Regions from separate parts of the Bacillus sp. Bwzl_19 genome, predicted to be linked through region 1. Evidence: riboswitches for the same ligand, from Rfam matches in the RefSeq annotation. Region 1 holds a riboswitch; each other region holds the start of a gene.
The links. A riboswitch is a leader RNA that binds a small molecule or an ion and turns the genes downstream of it on or off. The one in region 1 is predicted to bind thiamine pyrophosphate.

Region 1 (3,211 bases):
GCTTATATTAAGGAAACACCGATTCGGCCGTGGAATTTAATCATTCCAATCGGGCTGTTTTTACTGTTAACACTGTTTCTCAGCTGGTGGGACGGCCATTCAAAAGCACAAGGGTTTTTGAATGCTTTTATCAAAAGCGATATGCTTGGCGTCATGTTAACCGCTTTATTGGCAGCGGTTATTGCAGCATTTGCTCTTTTTATGTTTCAGCGTTTTCACGCAAGCGAGCTTGTGACGCATTTTATTAAGGGCGGAAACGAATTGGTAAACGTTATAATTATGTTATCGCTGATTTGGGCCGTAACAGCAGTATCTGAGGATCTGGGTTTTTCGAAATATGTTACTTCTCATTTAACGTCATGGATCCCACATATGTTTATTGCGCCATCTCTTTTCATACTTGGAGCGGTTATATCCTATTTTATCGGATCATCCTGGGGGACTTGGGGGCTTTTAATGCCGCTCGGCGTGACGCTGGCGGTTCAGTCGCATACCAGCTTATTATTAGCGATTGGGGCCGTTTTTGCCAGCGGAACATTTGGAGCGTTTGCTTCCCCTCTCAGTGATAATACGGTGACAACCTGTACGGTTTTGGGGATCGATGTTGTGAAGTATGCCCGTTCGAAGCTTGTTCCGGCGCTTATCGCTGCAGGGATCTCCGTTGTTTTATACGGTGTCTTTTCATTTTTCAGATAACAAAGAAATAATTTGAAGGCGGCATCCGGAATGGGATAACGCCTTTTTAAGTTATACTTGAGAAAAAAGAGGTGAGGACGATGAAGCAGATTATTGCATTGGGCGGCGGGGGGTTTTCCATGGAGCCGGATCATCTTGTGCTGGATCAATATATTTTGGAGCAGTCGGTGAGATCAGAGCCGAGAGTTTGTTTTTTGCCGACGGCAAGCGGAGATTCGGAGAATTATATCGCCAGGTTTTATCAGGCCTTTCATAAGCTGGAGTGTGAGCCGGATCACTTGTCGCTGTTTAAACCGCCTCGTTCTGACCTCAGATCTTTTCTCATGAAGAAGGATATTATATATGTCGGCGGCGGCAATACCCGTAATATGCTTGTCTTATGGAAAGAGTGGGGGCTTGACCTTATTCTTCGTGAGGCTTGGGAAAGCGGCATCATCTTGGCAGGTCTCAGCGCCGGGGCGATTTGCTGGTTTGAAGAAGGTGTGACGGATTCAGCGGGAGATTTGAGAGAGCTGCGGGCTTTAGGGTTTTTGCCGGGCAGCTTTTGTCCTCACTATAACGGAGAGGCGGAGCGCAGACCGGCGTATCACCGTCTGATTTCAGAAAAGAAACTCCGGGAGGGCTATGCCGCTGATGACGGCGCTGCGCTGCATTATAAAGACGGTCAGCTGTTCCAAGCTGTCTCTTCCTGGAAAACGGCAAAGGGGTATCGGGTTTTTGATACCGAAGAAGGCGTTAGGGAAACAGAGCTTAAGACCGTTTCGTTATCTGAATTTTAATAATATACTTTTTTTTGTATGCAACTTATGTTACGATGAAACCGAAATTCATAGTTACTGGGGGTGCCCGTCTGAGCGGGCTGAGAGAGAAGCGGCGGCTTCTTAACCCTTTGGACCTGATCTGGTTCGTACCAGCGTGGGGAAGTAAAGGTTTTATTATTGTTGATGAAACAATAATAGTTTCTTTCTGACTGCAAAACCGGGTTCTATAGAGAACCCGGTTTTTTGTGCTGGTGCTGAGCTTGGTTCTGTTATTCAAATGATAAAGGAGAGATTTGTATGCAAAATCAATCAGTACAGCAAGCGAACATTTCTATTATGTCGAGTTTTTCAGGCAGTAAAAAGGTTTATGTTAAGGGTTCTTCGCCTGACATACGAGTGCCGATGCGTGAAATCAGCCTCAGTGCAACAACGGGGGCGTTCGGTGAAGAGGAGAATCCGCCGGTCCGTGTTTATGATACGAGCGGACCGTATACAGACCCGGATGTACAGATTCATATTCATGAAGGCCTGAGGCCGCTCCGCACAGAGTGGATAACCGGGCGCGGCGATACAGAGGAATATGCCGGAAGGACTGTGAAGCCTGAGGATAACGGCTATAAAAAAGAAGATCATACTGCCGAATACCCCGGTTTACAGCGGAAGCCGCGGCGGGCCAAGGCAGGGAAAAACATAACACAATTACATTATGCGAGAAAGGGCATTATTACGCCGGAAATGGAGTTTATCGCAATACGCGAGCATGTTTCTCCCGAATTTGTCAGGGAAGAGGTGGCGAGCGGCCGGGCGATTATTCCTTCTAACGTCAACCATCCGGAAAGCGAGCCGATGATTATCGGCCGGAATTTTCATGTGAAAATCAATGCAAATATCGGCAACTCGGCTGTTACATCTTCTATCGAAGAAGAAGTCGAAAAAATGACGTGGGCGATTCGCTGGGGCGCCGATACGATGATGGACTTATCGACGGGAAAAGACATTCATACGACACGTGAATGGATCATCCGCAATTCCCCCGTGCCTGTGGGGACGGTGCCGATTTATCAGGCGCTTGAAAAAGTAAATGGCGCTGCCGAGGATTTAACGTGGGAAATTTATCGTGACACACTGATTGAGCAGGCGGAGCAGGGCGTGGATTATTTCACCATCCATGCCGGCGTATTGCTTCGTTACGTCCCGTTAACGGCCAAACGCACGACGGGGATCGTCTCCCGCGGCGGGGCGATTATGGCGCAATGGTGCCTTGCTCATCATCAGGAAAGCTTTCTGTACACGCATTTTGAAGAAATCTGTGAAATCATGAAGACATATGATATTGCTTTTTCTCTTGGTGACGGGCTGCGTCCCGGTTCGATTGCGGATGCCAATGATGAAGCGCAATTTGCTGAATTGGAGACTCTCGGAGAATTGACGGAAATCGCATGGACGCATGATGTGCAAGTGATGATTGAAGGACCGGGCCATGTGCCGTTGCATAAAATTAAGGAAAACATGGACAAGCAGCTGGAAATTTGTAAAGAGGCACCTTTTTACACGCTCGGGCCATTAACGACTGATATTGCTCCGGGTTATGACCACATAACTTCTGCGATCGGCGCGGCGATGATCGGCTGGTACGGGACGGCGATGCTTTGTTATGTCACGCCGAAGGAGCATTTGGGACTGCCGAATCGTGATGATGTAAGAGAGGGAGTCATTACGTATAAAATTGCGGCACATGCCGCAGACCTTGCCAA
Region 2 (3,211 bases), 690 kb from region 1:
ATGTTGATGACTTATTTCAGGTCGGCTGCATCGGACTAATGAAATCCATTGATAATTTTGACCTCAGCCATAATGTTAAGTTTTCAACATACGCTGTACCGATGATCATCGGAGAAATCCGCAGATATTTGCGGGATAACAATCCGATCCGCGTCTCGAGGTCGCTTCGCGATATCGCATATAAAGCGCTTCAAGTAAGAGAGCGGTTAATCAGTGAGACAAGCAGGGAGCCGACAGCAGAGGAAATCGCCAAAGTTCTTGAAGTGCCCCATGAAGAAATTGTGTTTGCCCTTGACGCCATCCAAGATCCGGTATCACTGTTTGAGCCGATTTATAATGACGGCGGCGATCCGATCTACGTGATGGACCAGATCAGTGATGAGCGCAATAAGGATACACAATGGATTGAGGAGCTGGCTCTGAAAGAAGGCATGAGACGACTGAACGAACGGGAAAAAATGATTTTGCGAAAACGCTTTTTCCAGGGGAAAACCCAAATGGAAGTCGCAGAAGAAATCGGCATATCCCAAGCTCAGGTCTCAAGGCTTGAAAAGGCAGCCATTAAACAAATGAATAAGAATATCCATCAATAACGGAAAAAGCCTTTAAACATTGTGTTAAAGGCTTTTTTCATGCGCCGGTTTACGTCTGCAAAAAAGTAATGTATTCTAATATGAAAAGTTTTAAGAAAATTTGAATAAATAAACGGGGGAAAGCGCAATGATTTTACATCTGGACAATGTATCATTAAAAAGAAACGGCAAATGGATCTTGAAAGATATCAACTGGCGCGTTGAGAAAAACGAAAATTGGGTGCTGTACGGATTAAACGGAGCCGGAAAAACCGCTTTGCTGAATATGTTATGCTCATATTACTTCCCCACTTCAGGAGAGATGCAGGTGCTCGGCCACCATTTCGGCAAAACAGAGCTCGGTGACAGACTCAGAAGGAAAATCGGCCTTGTTTCAGCAGGACTTCAGCACAAATTATATGCCGCGGATTCCGCTTTTGAAATCGCCCTGAGCGGCGCGTACGCCTCAATCGGGCTGTACGAAACCCCGAGTGAACAGGTGAGGGAAAAAGCGATCGGTCTTCTGAAGGATTTAGGCGCCATCAGTTACGCCGACAGAAGGTATGAGACGTTATCACAGGGGGAAAGGCAAAGAGCGCTGATTGCGCGGGCGCTTATGGCTGATCCGGAACTGCTGATTTTGGACGAGCCCGTGACGGGTCTGGATTTTATGGCAAGAGAGCAGCTGCTGGACACGATTACGTCTATCGCTGAAAAAGAAAATGCGCCGTCCATCCTTTATGTCACCCATCATGCTGAAGAAATTCTGCCGGTATTTGATCAGGCGCTGCTTTTAAAACAAGGCGAGGTGTTCGCATCAGGGAAAATCAGAGACATGCTTTCTGATGAGCGGCTTACAGCGTTTTTCGATATGCCTGTCAATGTCATATGGAACAACGGCCGCCCGTTTTTAACACGTGCAAAAGCGGCATCATCCGTAAAATAACATAACGTTCACCCTGGGGGTGCTGCCATGCAGCTGAGAGAGACGTTTGTCTCAACCCTTAACGGACCTGATCCGGATCATGCCGGCGGAGGGAAGCGGTGAAAAAAGCGGAGGAAGATCCGTTTTTTACCCGTTTCATTTGATGAAACGGTTTTTTTGATACAGCCAAAGGAGAGATTTTCAATGAATCAGCTTGACATGCTGCTGCACCAGGCGGAAAAACGGCGGGACGACTTAATACATATTGCTGAAAGGTTGATAGCCTTTCCGACTCCGGCCCCGCCGGCAAGAAATACGGCAGAAGCTCAGAAGTGGGTCGCCGGATTTTTAAAAGAAACCGGCTGCTCGGTCGATATGTGGGATGTGTATCCGGAAGATCCGAACGTAGTCGGCGTTTTAAAAGGGACGGATTCAAACCGGCATCAAAGCCTGATTTTAAACGGACACATTGACGTGGCCGAGGTTCAGGGTGAAGACTGGGATACTGACCCGTTTCAGCCGCTCGTAAAAGACGGCATGCTGATCGGAAGGGGCGCTGCTGATATGAAAGGGGGATTGGCGTGTGTTCTTTTTGCTCTGCAGCTGATACATGATGCGGGCATTAAGCTTGCGGGCGACCTTATTGTACAGTCTGTGATCGGAGAAGAAGTCGGTGAGGCGGGGACGCTGGAATGCTGCAAACGCGGCTATTACGCGGATTTTGCGGTTGTCGCCGATACGAGCAGCCTGCATATTCAAGGGCAGGGCGGTGTAATCACCGGCTGGATAGAATTGAAAAGCAAAAAAACATTTCATGACGGCATGAGGCGCAATCTGATTCATGCGGGCGGTGGCGCATTCGGAGCGAGCGCAATCGAAAAAATGGCGAAAATCATCACTGCCTTGGGTGAGCTGGAGCGCCACTGGGCGGTAACGAAAAGCTATCCCGGCTTTGCGCCCGGCACCAATACAATCAACCCCGCCGTCATTGAAGGGGGAAGGCACGCAGCGTTTGTCGCCGATGAATGCAGATTATGGATTACCGTCCACTTTTATCCGAACGAAACACACGAACAAGCAGCCGCTGAAATCGAAGACTATATAAATCGTGTCTCTGACAGCGATCTGTGGCTCAGGGAGAACAGGCCGGTGTTCAAATGGGGCGGCTCTTCCATGATTGAAGACAGAGGCGAGGTGTTCCCGGCGCTTGAAATCGACCCGGAGCATCCGGCAGTTTCTGTCCTGGCGGCCTCACACTCAGCCGTCAAAAAACAGGAGCCGGTCATTGATGTTTCCCAAACCGTAACTGACGGAGGGTGGCTTTATAATGCCGGGATTCCGAGTGTAATATACGGGCCCGGTGATTTAAAAAACGCCCACTCCGTAAACGAGGAAGTGTCCGTTGATGAGCTTATAGACTATACGAAAGTCATGCTGAGCTTTATCCTCACCTGGTGCAGCCGCAAAAAAGATTGCCCGATGTGACAAGGTTCAGCCCGGCCGTTCATATAATAGGAAAAAGAATGGGCGAAGGGCGTGATACGAATGATCAGCATATCTGAATTTCAAATAAAAGATGTGGTAAACGTGTCGAACGGAAAAAAACTCGGCAGCATCGGTGATATTGATATTAACGTGACAACGGGGAAAATTCAGGCGATTATTTTAGGCGGGAGCGGAAAAGTTCTCGGTTTTTTCGGAAAAGAAGAGGAAA
Region 3 (3,211 bases), 270 kb from region 1:
AGCGCTTGTCGTTTTTCGGCCGATCGCACCGTCTTCAAACAAGACAACGTTCTTTTGAGTCTTCGCCAGTTCATAAGAAATGGCGCACCCGATAATTCCGCCGCCGATAACCGCCGTTTCATAGTGCTTCTTCATAATCGGCCTCCCTTATTGCGCGTGCATACCGTTTTGCCGCTTCCTCAGGATTTTCAGCTGAGAAAATGCCTGACATGACGGCAATTCCGTCCGGTTTCGCCTGCTTTGCCTTTCCGATTGTCTGCAGTGTCACTCCGCCGATTGCGATTACGGGGATAGAAAGCGTGCTTTTAATATCTGAGAGCAGGCTGATGCCTCTTGCTTCAAGTCCTTGTTTACATTCGGTTTCAAATACATGGCCGAACACCACATAATCCGCATCTTCTTTTTCAGCTTGGACCGCTTCTTTCAGCGAATGAACCGAACGCCCGATATGAAGATGGGGAAATCTGTTTCGCACCTGTTTGACGGAAAAGCTGCGGGCCGGAAGCTGAACACGGTGTATATTGGCAAAAAGCGCGACATCCGCCCGGTCATTAATAACCAATTTGTCCTTATCGGCGCCGCCTTTTTTCAAAAGTGCCAAAAGCTGCATGATCTCTCCCGCTGTTTTGTCCCGCTCACGGATATGGATAAAGCTCACTTCATGCTGAATCGAAAGAATATCCTCCGCCAGCTCGGCAACGGGCTTGCGATTATCGGTTACCGCGTGCAGCTCCAAAGGACTCCACCTCTTTTCCGCCCTTTCCGGACCAGCCTTCTTTTTGATAAGCCATTCCCCAAAATTGATATTCATAATAGCTTGAAATCACAAAATTCTCTTTCATTTTCGCGCGGATTTCCTCTGTGCTGCTTTCAGCAATCTCGTTAAAACGGCTGATCTGTTCTTCGACTTGCTGTCTGAACCAGTCTCCGCCGTATGTGCCGATCCATTTTTCATAAATCGGATGTTCCGGTTTGCATTCCTTTAAGTGTTCGCCGACTTCATAATAAAGCCAATAGCAAGGCAGAAGCGCAGCTAAAATTTCTCCAAATTGGCCGCTCATCACCGATCTGTACATATGAGACGTGTAAGAATAAGCCGTCGGTGCCGGTTTAAAGGCCGCACGTTCTTCTTCTGTAATTCCTAAAAGCTCCGTAAACTCGCGGTGCAGCGCCATTTCTGCTTCATATGTACCCTGAGCGTGGCCTGCCATCCTGCCCGTCGTAAACAAGTCTTTGGCATATGCGGCTCCGAATGCCTGAACTTTTGCAAAATGTGTCAAGTAGTAGGAATCCTGCAGCACGTAATAGCTGAAACGGTCGATCGGCAGGCTTCCGTCACCGATTCCCGTTACAAACGGATGAACAAAACTTCCGTCCCACCATTCGGCTGCCGCCAGTCTGCACTCTTCAGAAAATGTCATTATGTCTTCCCCCCTGATAAAATAAAAAAACCACTTTCCCGCATCGGAAAAGTGGTTTGGAATTTATATGGATAAAAGGAACCCAAAAAAATACCGCTCCACTTCCCTACGCAGGTCTGAACCTGTTCAAGTTATGAGGGTCTAAAAGTCTCACTTTTATCTCAGCCCTTATGAAGGACACCCCTAGTGGTCATACGATTGATTATTTACTTGTTATGCCTTCTATCTTATCACGAATTGCAATTTGGTCAAGCTTCAAGAATGTTTCTCAGTTTCGACACGTAGTTACGCGAGCCCGTAACGATGAGACGGTCTCCTGTTTTCAGCCGCGTGTCTCCGTGCGGAACGATGCTGTCCACACCTCTGAAAATCCGGACGAAAATCACATCGCCCATCAGCGGAAATTCCCGGAGAATGATGCCGTTATACGCCGTGTTTTCCAGATTGATCTGATAAAGCGAAGACTCTTCGTTCGTCAGGAGGCTCATCACGCCGGGCGCCTCGATTAACGCGCGCAGCAGCGTTTTTGTAGACAGAAGGATAGAAAAAATACTGATGCCCTCTTCCTTCAGTTTTGTTTCATGTTCAACCGAGCCGACGCTCGCAATGATACGCTCAGTCCCTTTCTCTTTCGCGATTAAGGCGATTTCAGCGTTCACGTCTTCATTGCCCGTCGCCACTACAAGGATATCCGTTTTGAAAATATCGTGGGACTCAAGCGTGCCGGGCTCATAATCAGAAATGGTCTCAACCGAAAAAACGGATTCCGCAAGCTTTTCTCCGGCATTTTCCTGATCCACATGAACGACCCGAACTTCATATTCCTCATCAGGCAATTCCAGCGTCACCGGGAGCGTCATTTGATTTGCGCCGATAAATGTAATGCGCTTTTTCTCCTGCGGCGCACTTTGCCGTTTGTATAATTTTTTAAATCCGATCGGTGTGATGATGCTGGCAATAACCGCAACCAACGTCAGCGCGCCGGACATATTAGCGCTGATAATGTGGAGCCTTTCTCCGATCGTAGCCGCCGCGATGACAAGCGAAAGCGTGGATGTCAGCAAAAACCCCGAAGCAAACACGGTTCTTTTGTCATACCATTTCTTTAAATAAATCACCGGGAGCATTTTGCTGATAAACAGCGCAATCAGAAGCAGCGGGATCATCGTCAATATTTTCGGATCTTGGAAGAGCGTCCAAATGTCCAGTTTCACCCCGACCATGACGAAAAAGATCGGAATTAAAAACCCGTATCCGAATGAATCCAGCTGCTCCACCATCTCTTTATTCGGAGACAGAAGCGATACCAAAACGCCTGCTAAAAACGCGCCGAGAATATTTTCCGCCCCGAGAGATTCTGACAAAGCGACAAGCACGATAATCAGTGTGAAAATGGCTCTCGTGCCGATCTGAACGGTGCCTTTAGACATCGACTGCACAAATGAGCGGTGTTTAAAGATCCTGCCGAAGAAATACAGCACGACTCCCGCGGCAAAGAGAATCAAAAGAAGCCACATATTTCCGCTGTCTTCTCCGTAAAGAGAAGAGAAGAAAGCGAGCAGAATCATCGTAACCAAGTCCGCAATAACGGCGACAAGCAGAATGATCTGGCCGATGTTGGAGTTCATGATCCTTTCTTCTTTTAAGGTCGGAACCACCACTCCGAGTGATATCGTCGAAATAATAAGCGTCATTAAAAATGCGTTTTGAATAAAACCGGCTAAGACAAAGCCGTAGGACAGCAGCAATGATAAAATAAAGATGCCGAAAAATATAATCAGTGCGGCAGA
Region 4 (3,211 bases), 500 kb from region 1:
CGGTTTGAAGCCGAGCGTTAACTGCCACGCACCGATCGCCTGCAGTCCGTACTGCCGCACGAGAACCATTTTTTCACTCATGCTCCGCACATCCTCAAACCATACTTCATGCGTTCTCCCATTTTCATCAGTATACCGAAAATAAGGGGAACGATCCTGCTGGGAATAACGGATCACTGATTGATGCTTCATGGATGTTTCCATGGCGCGCTGATTGGAGATGGCGGATCCGACTGTTCCGGGGCGGTACGGAATCACCCAATCATACCCGTACAGCGGAACACCGAGAATCACTTTTCTTCTCGGTACCCTGCTGATGGCAAAATTGATGGTGTCTCTGACCTCTGTCAAAGGCGCCACGGCTCCCGGCTCACTGCCGGCGTGGTGCCAATCGTATGCCATAATAAACATATAATCGACGACAGCTCCGATTCCGCCGTAATCATATCCCCTCAGCCACGGCACTGCTTCACTTGTTTTCGCCGGAACCGATATCGTTAACGCGAGCTGGTGCTCCGAGAGCCTGGTTTTTAACTGCCGGAGAAATCCGGTAAAAAGATCCCGGTCGGCTTCTCTGACCCGTTCAAAATCAATATTTACACCGCCGTATCCCTTTCTTACAGTCAAATAGACGATATTGTTGACGAGGTTCGTTCTCGCCGTCGGGTTTTGCAGGACTTGATGAGCTAATTCCGGGCTGAATCCTCCTTCTGTCAGATTCGTGATGACGGCAAGCGGCCGCACTCTGTTTTGCCATGTGGTTTCTATCGCGGTTCTGTCGTTTAAATCATTAATGATATCTCCGTTCGGGCCAAAATGATATTCAAACAAAGAAATCGCTGATGAATAGGGCGCAAAATCATTGATTAACTCTCTGTCCGCTTCAGGTGTCCGAATGACATAAAATTGCAGGGTTCCTGCCAGATAGTTAGATATATCAGGAATCTTCACTTTCATACCCGGCCGCAGCCGGTTCGGCTGAATATCCGGGTTTTCCTGCATCAGCTGCATCTGCGACACATAGGCCTTACTTGCGATAACGGCATACGTATCATTCGGCTGAACCGTATATTCATTAAGAGGGATCAAAAGCGCCTGCCCCGGAACGATATTCGTTTCCTCAAGCCCGTTGACGCTTCTGATGCTGTCAACAGGATATCCGTACTTTCTGCTGATGGAAAATAGCGAGTCGCCAGACTGCACTGTATGAACAAACATAGATGTCCTCCGTTTCCTTTTGATCAAAAGGGCGTGATATACACTCTTCTTATCTTTATGAATGATCATCCGTTCCGATTCCAAACTCTCTTTTCGAGAAAGGCTGTTTACAAATCAGACATGATCAACTATGATGATGTCATCATAAAAAACTGTATAGGAAACGCACTAGGGGTGCTGTTATCGGCTGAGATAAAACATGCGGCAAGCGTGTTTTGATCCCTTATAACCCGATCTGGATAATACCAGCGTGGGGAAGTGCAGATTGACCGGAGCGCGGGTTCTTTTCCATGCGTTTTCGTTCTGCTGCTGCATATTCCCTCGGATATGCAGTTTTTTATTTTTCATTAAAAAACGGGGGAGGACACCGCATTATGAAACGGAATATGAACCGCCTGTAACAAAATCAACTCTTTCATACATAGGACTATCCGATAAGAAAGCAGGAGATCAGAATGAAAAATTGGAAAATGAGAGAAATTGTCGTCATGTCCGTCATCAGTGTTGTATTCGCTGTCATTTATTTATTATCAACTCATGCAAGCAATATAGCGGCAGGGTTTTTCGGCCGGATGAGCTACGAACCGATTTACGGCATTTGGTTTATCGTCTCGGTGATTGCCGCGTACATTATTCAAAAACCGGGTGCGGCGCTCGTTTCTGAAATCATCGCCGCGTTTGTGGAATGCTTACTCGGAAATCCGTCAGGACCGATGGTGATTCTGATCGGCATCGCACAGGGAATCGGGGCGGAAGCGGTCTTTTTAGCGACACGCTGGCGGATTTATACCCTGCCTGTGCTTCTTTTATCCGGTATGGGATCTTCTGTAACGAGCTTCATTTATGATTTGTTCGTTTCCGGATACTCTGTTTTGAACCCGGGTTTATTAACCGTCATGCTTCTCATCCGTTTGGTCTCAGGCGCGCTTCTTGCCGGCCTTCTCGGCAAAGCAATCAGTGATGCGCTGGCTTACACGGGAGTGCTGAACGGCATGGCGCTCGGAAAAGAATTGAAGAAGAAAAAGAAACAGGTGAACCAAGATGCAGGCATTTGAACCCCTTCTATCAGCCCGCCGTCTCACCTTTTCTTATGATGAGGATGAGAAGCCGATTTTTCAAAACGTGTCATTTCAGCTCCGCAAAGGAGAGCGGGCTTTATTGCTCGGACCGAGCGGATGCGGCAAAAGCTCGCTCGCCCTTTGTTTAAACGGCCTGTACCCGGAAGCCTGTGATGCGGTTCAAACGGGAACCGTTTCCTTAAACGGAACACCGCTTTCAAACTTGGCAGGACCCGCCGTTGCATCCATCGGCGTAGTGTTTCAAGATCCCGATCAGCAGTTTTGCATGCTGACGGTTGAAGATGAAATAGCCTTCGGTCTGGAAAATTTGCAATATACAAAAGAAGATATGGATACCATCATTGATGACGTTTTGGAAAAATTAGAAATCACTCATCTGAAAACACGAACGATCGCCTCGCTGTCAGGCGGTTCAAAACAAAAAGTGGCGCTCGCCTGTATCATTGCGATGGATCCGGAACTCATTATTTTGGACGAACCGACGGCACAGCTTGATCCATATTCCGTCCGTGAATTTGTGCGGCTGATCAAAGAACTTCAAGCCAAAAGAAACTTCGGCCTTCTCGTAATCGAGCATCAGCTTGATCATTGGGTTCCGTGGATGGACAGGACGATTGTCCTTGACGAAACCGGTCAGATAGTGATGGAAGGAGAGACGGACGCTGTCTTTGAAACAAAGCTTGAAGAGCTGACGCGGCTCGGCATTCCGATTCCGCGGGTAATCCCATTGCAGAAATACGTCAACATTCCTTTTACATTGTGCAAAGAAAGCCTGTTTCATAAACCTGTACCGGCTCTTCCCTGCCCCCGGGCCGCCGCGCTTTCGGCAGAGGATGCACTGAGTGTTCACGGGCTGTCATGCAAAAGAGGAACGGATGTCATTTTTCAGGATGTGAGCTTTTCCGTAAAAAAAG

Region 2: it holds a riboswitch for thiamine pyrophosphate, as region 1 does, so the genes downstream of both, ACW5MY_RS08340 (acetylornithine deacetylase) here and thiC (phosphomethylpyrimidine synthase ThiC) in region 1, are expected to answer to the same signal.
Region 3: it holds a riboswitch for thiamine pyrophosphate, as region 1 does, so the genes downstream of both, tenA (thiaminase II) here and thiC (phosphomethylpyrimidine synthase ThiC) in region 1, are expected to answer to the same signal.
Region 4: it holds a riboswitch for thiamine pyrophosphate, as region 1 does, so the genes downstream of both, ACW5MY_RS07355 (ECF transporter S component) here and thiC (phosphomethylpyrimidine synthase ThiC) in region 1, are expected to answer to the same signal.

What each region holds. Positions count from the first base shown of each region.
Region 1 covers NZ_CM142729.1:885,105-888,315, forward strand. Annotated here, with positions in the region: gene ACW5MY_RS04665 (Na+/H+ antiporter NhaC family protein) at 1-696, shown strand, start outside; gene ACW5MY_RS04670 (Type 1 glutamine amidotransferase-like domain-containing protein) at 777-1,475, shown strand; TPP riboswitch at 1,525-1,635, shown strand; gene thiC (phosphomethylpyrimidine synthase ThiC) at 1,755-3,211, shown strand, end outside.
Region 2 covers NZ_CM142729.1:1,572,966-1,576,176, forward strand. Annotated here, with positions in the region: gene sigG (RNA polymerase sporulation sigma factor SigG) at 1-593, shown strand, start outside; gene ACW5MY_RS08335 (ABC transporter ATP-binding protein) at 721-1,518, shown strand; TPP riboswitch at 1,524-1,629, shown strand; gene ACW5MY_RS08340 (acetylornithine deacetylase) at 1,702-2,982, shown strand; gene ACW5MY_RS08345 (YlmC/YmxH family sporulation protein) at 3,043-3,211, shown strand, end outside.
Region 3 covers NZ_CM142729.1:1,155,383-1,158,593, reverse strand. Annotated here, with positions in the region: gene thiO (glycine oxidase ThiO) at 1-135, opposite strand, end outside; gene tenI (thiazole tautomerase TenI) at 119-736, opposite strand; gene tenA (thiaminase II) at 711-1,421, opposite strand; TPP riboswitch at 1,508-1,616, opposite strand; gene ACW5MY_RS06045 (monovalent cation:proton antiporter family protein) at 1,670-3,211, opposite strand, start outside.
Region 4 covers NZ_CM142729.1:1,380,132-1,383,342, reverse strand. Annotated here, with positions in the region: gene ACW5MY_RS07360 (glycosyl hydrolase family 18 protein) at 1-1,218, opposite strand, end outside; TPP riboswitch at 1,379-1,492, shown strand; gene ACW5MY_RS07355 (ECF transporter S component) at 1,674-2,273, shown strand; gene ACW5MY_RS07350 (ABC transporter ATP-binding protein) at 2,260-3,211, shown strand, end outside.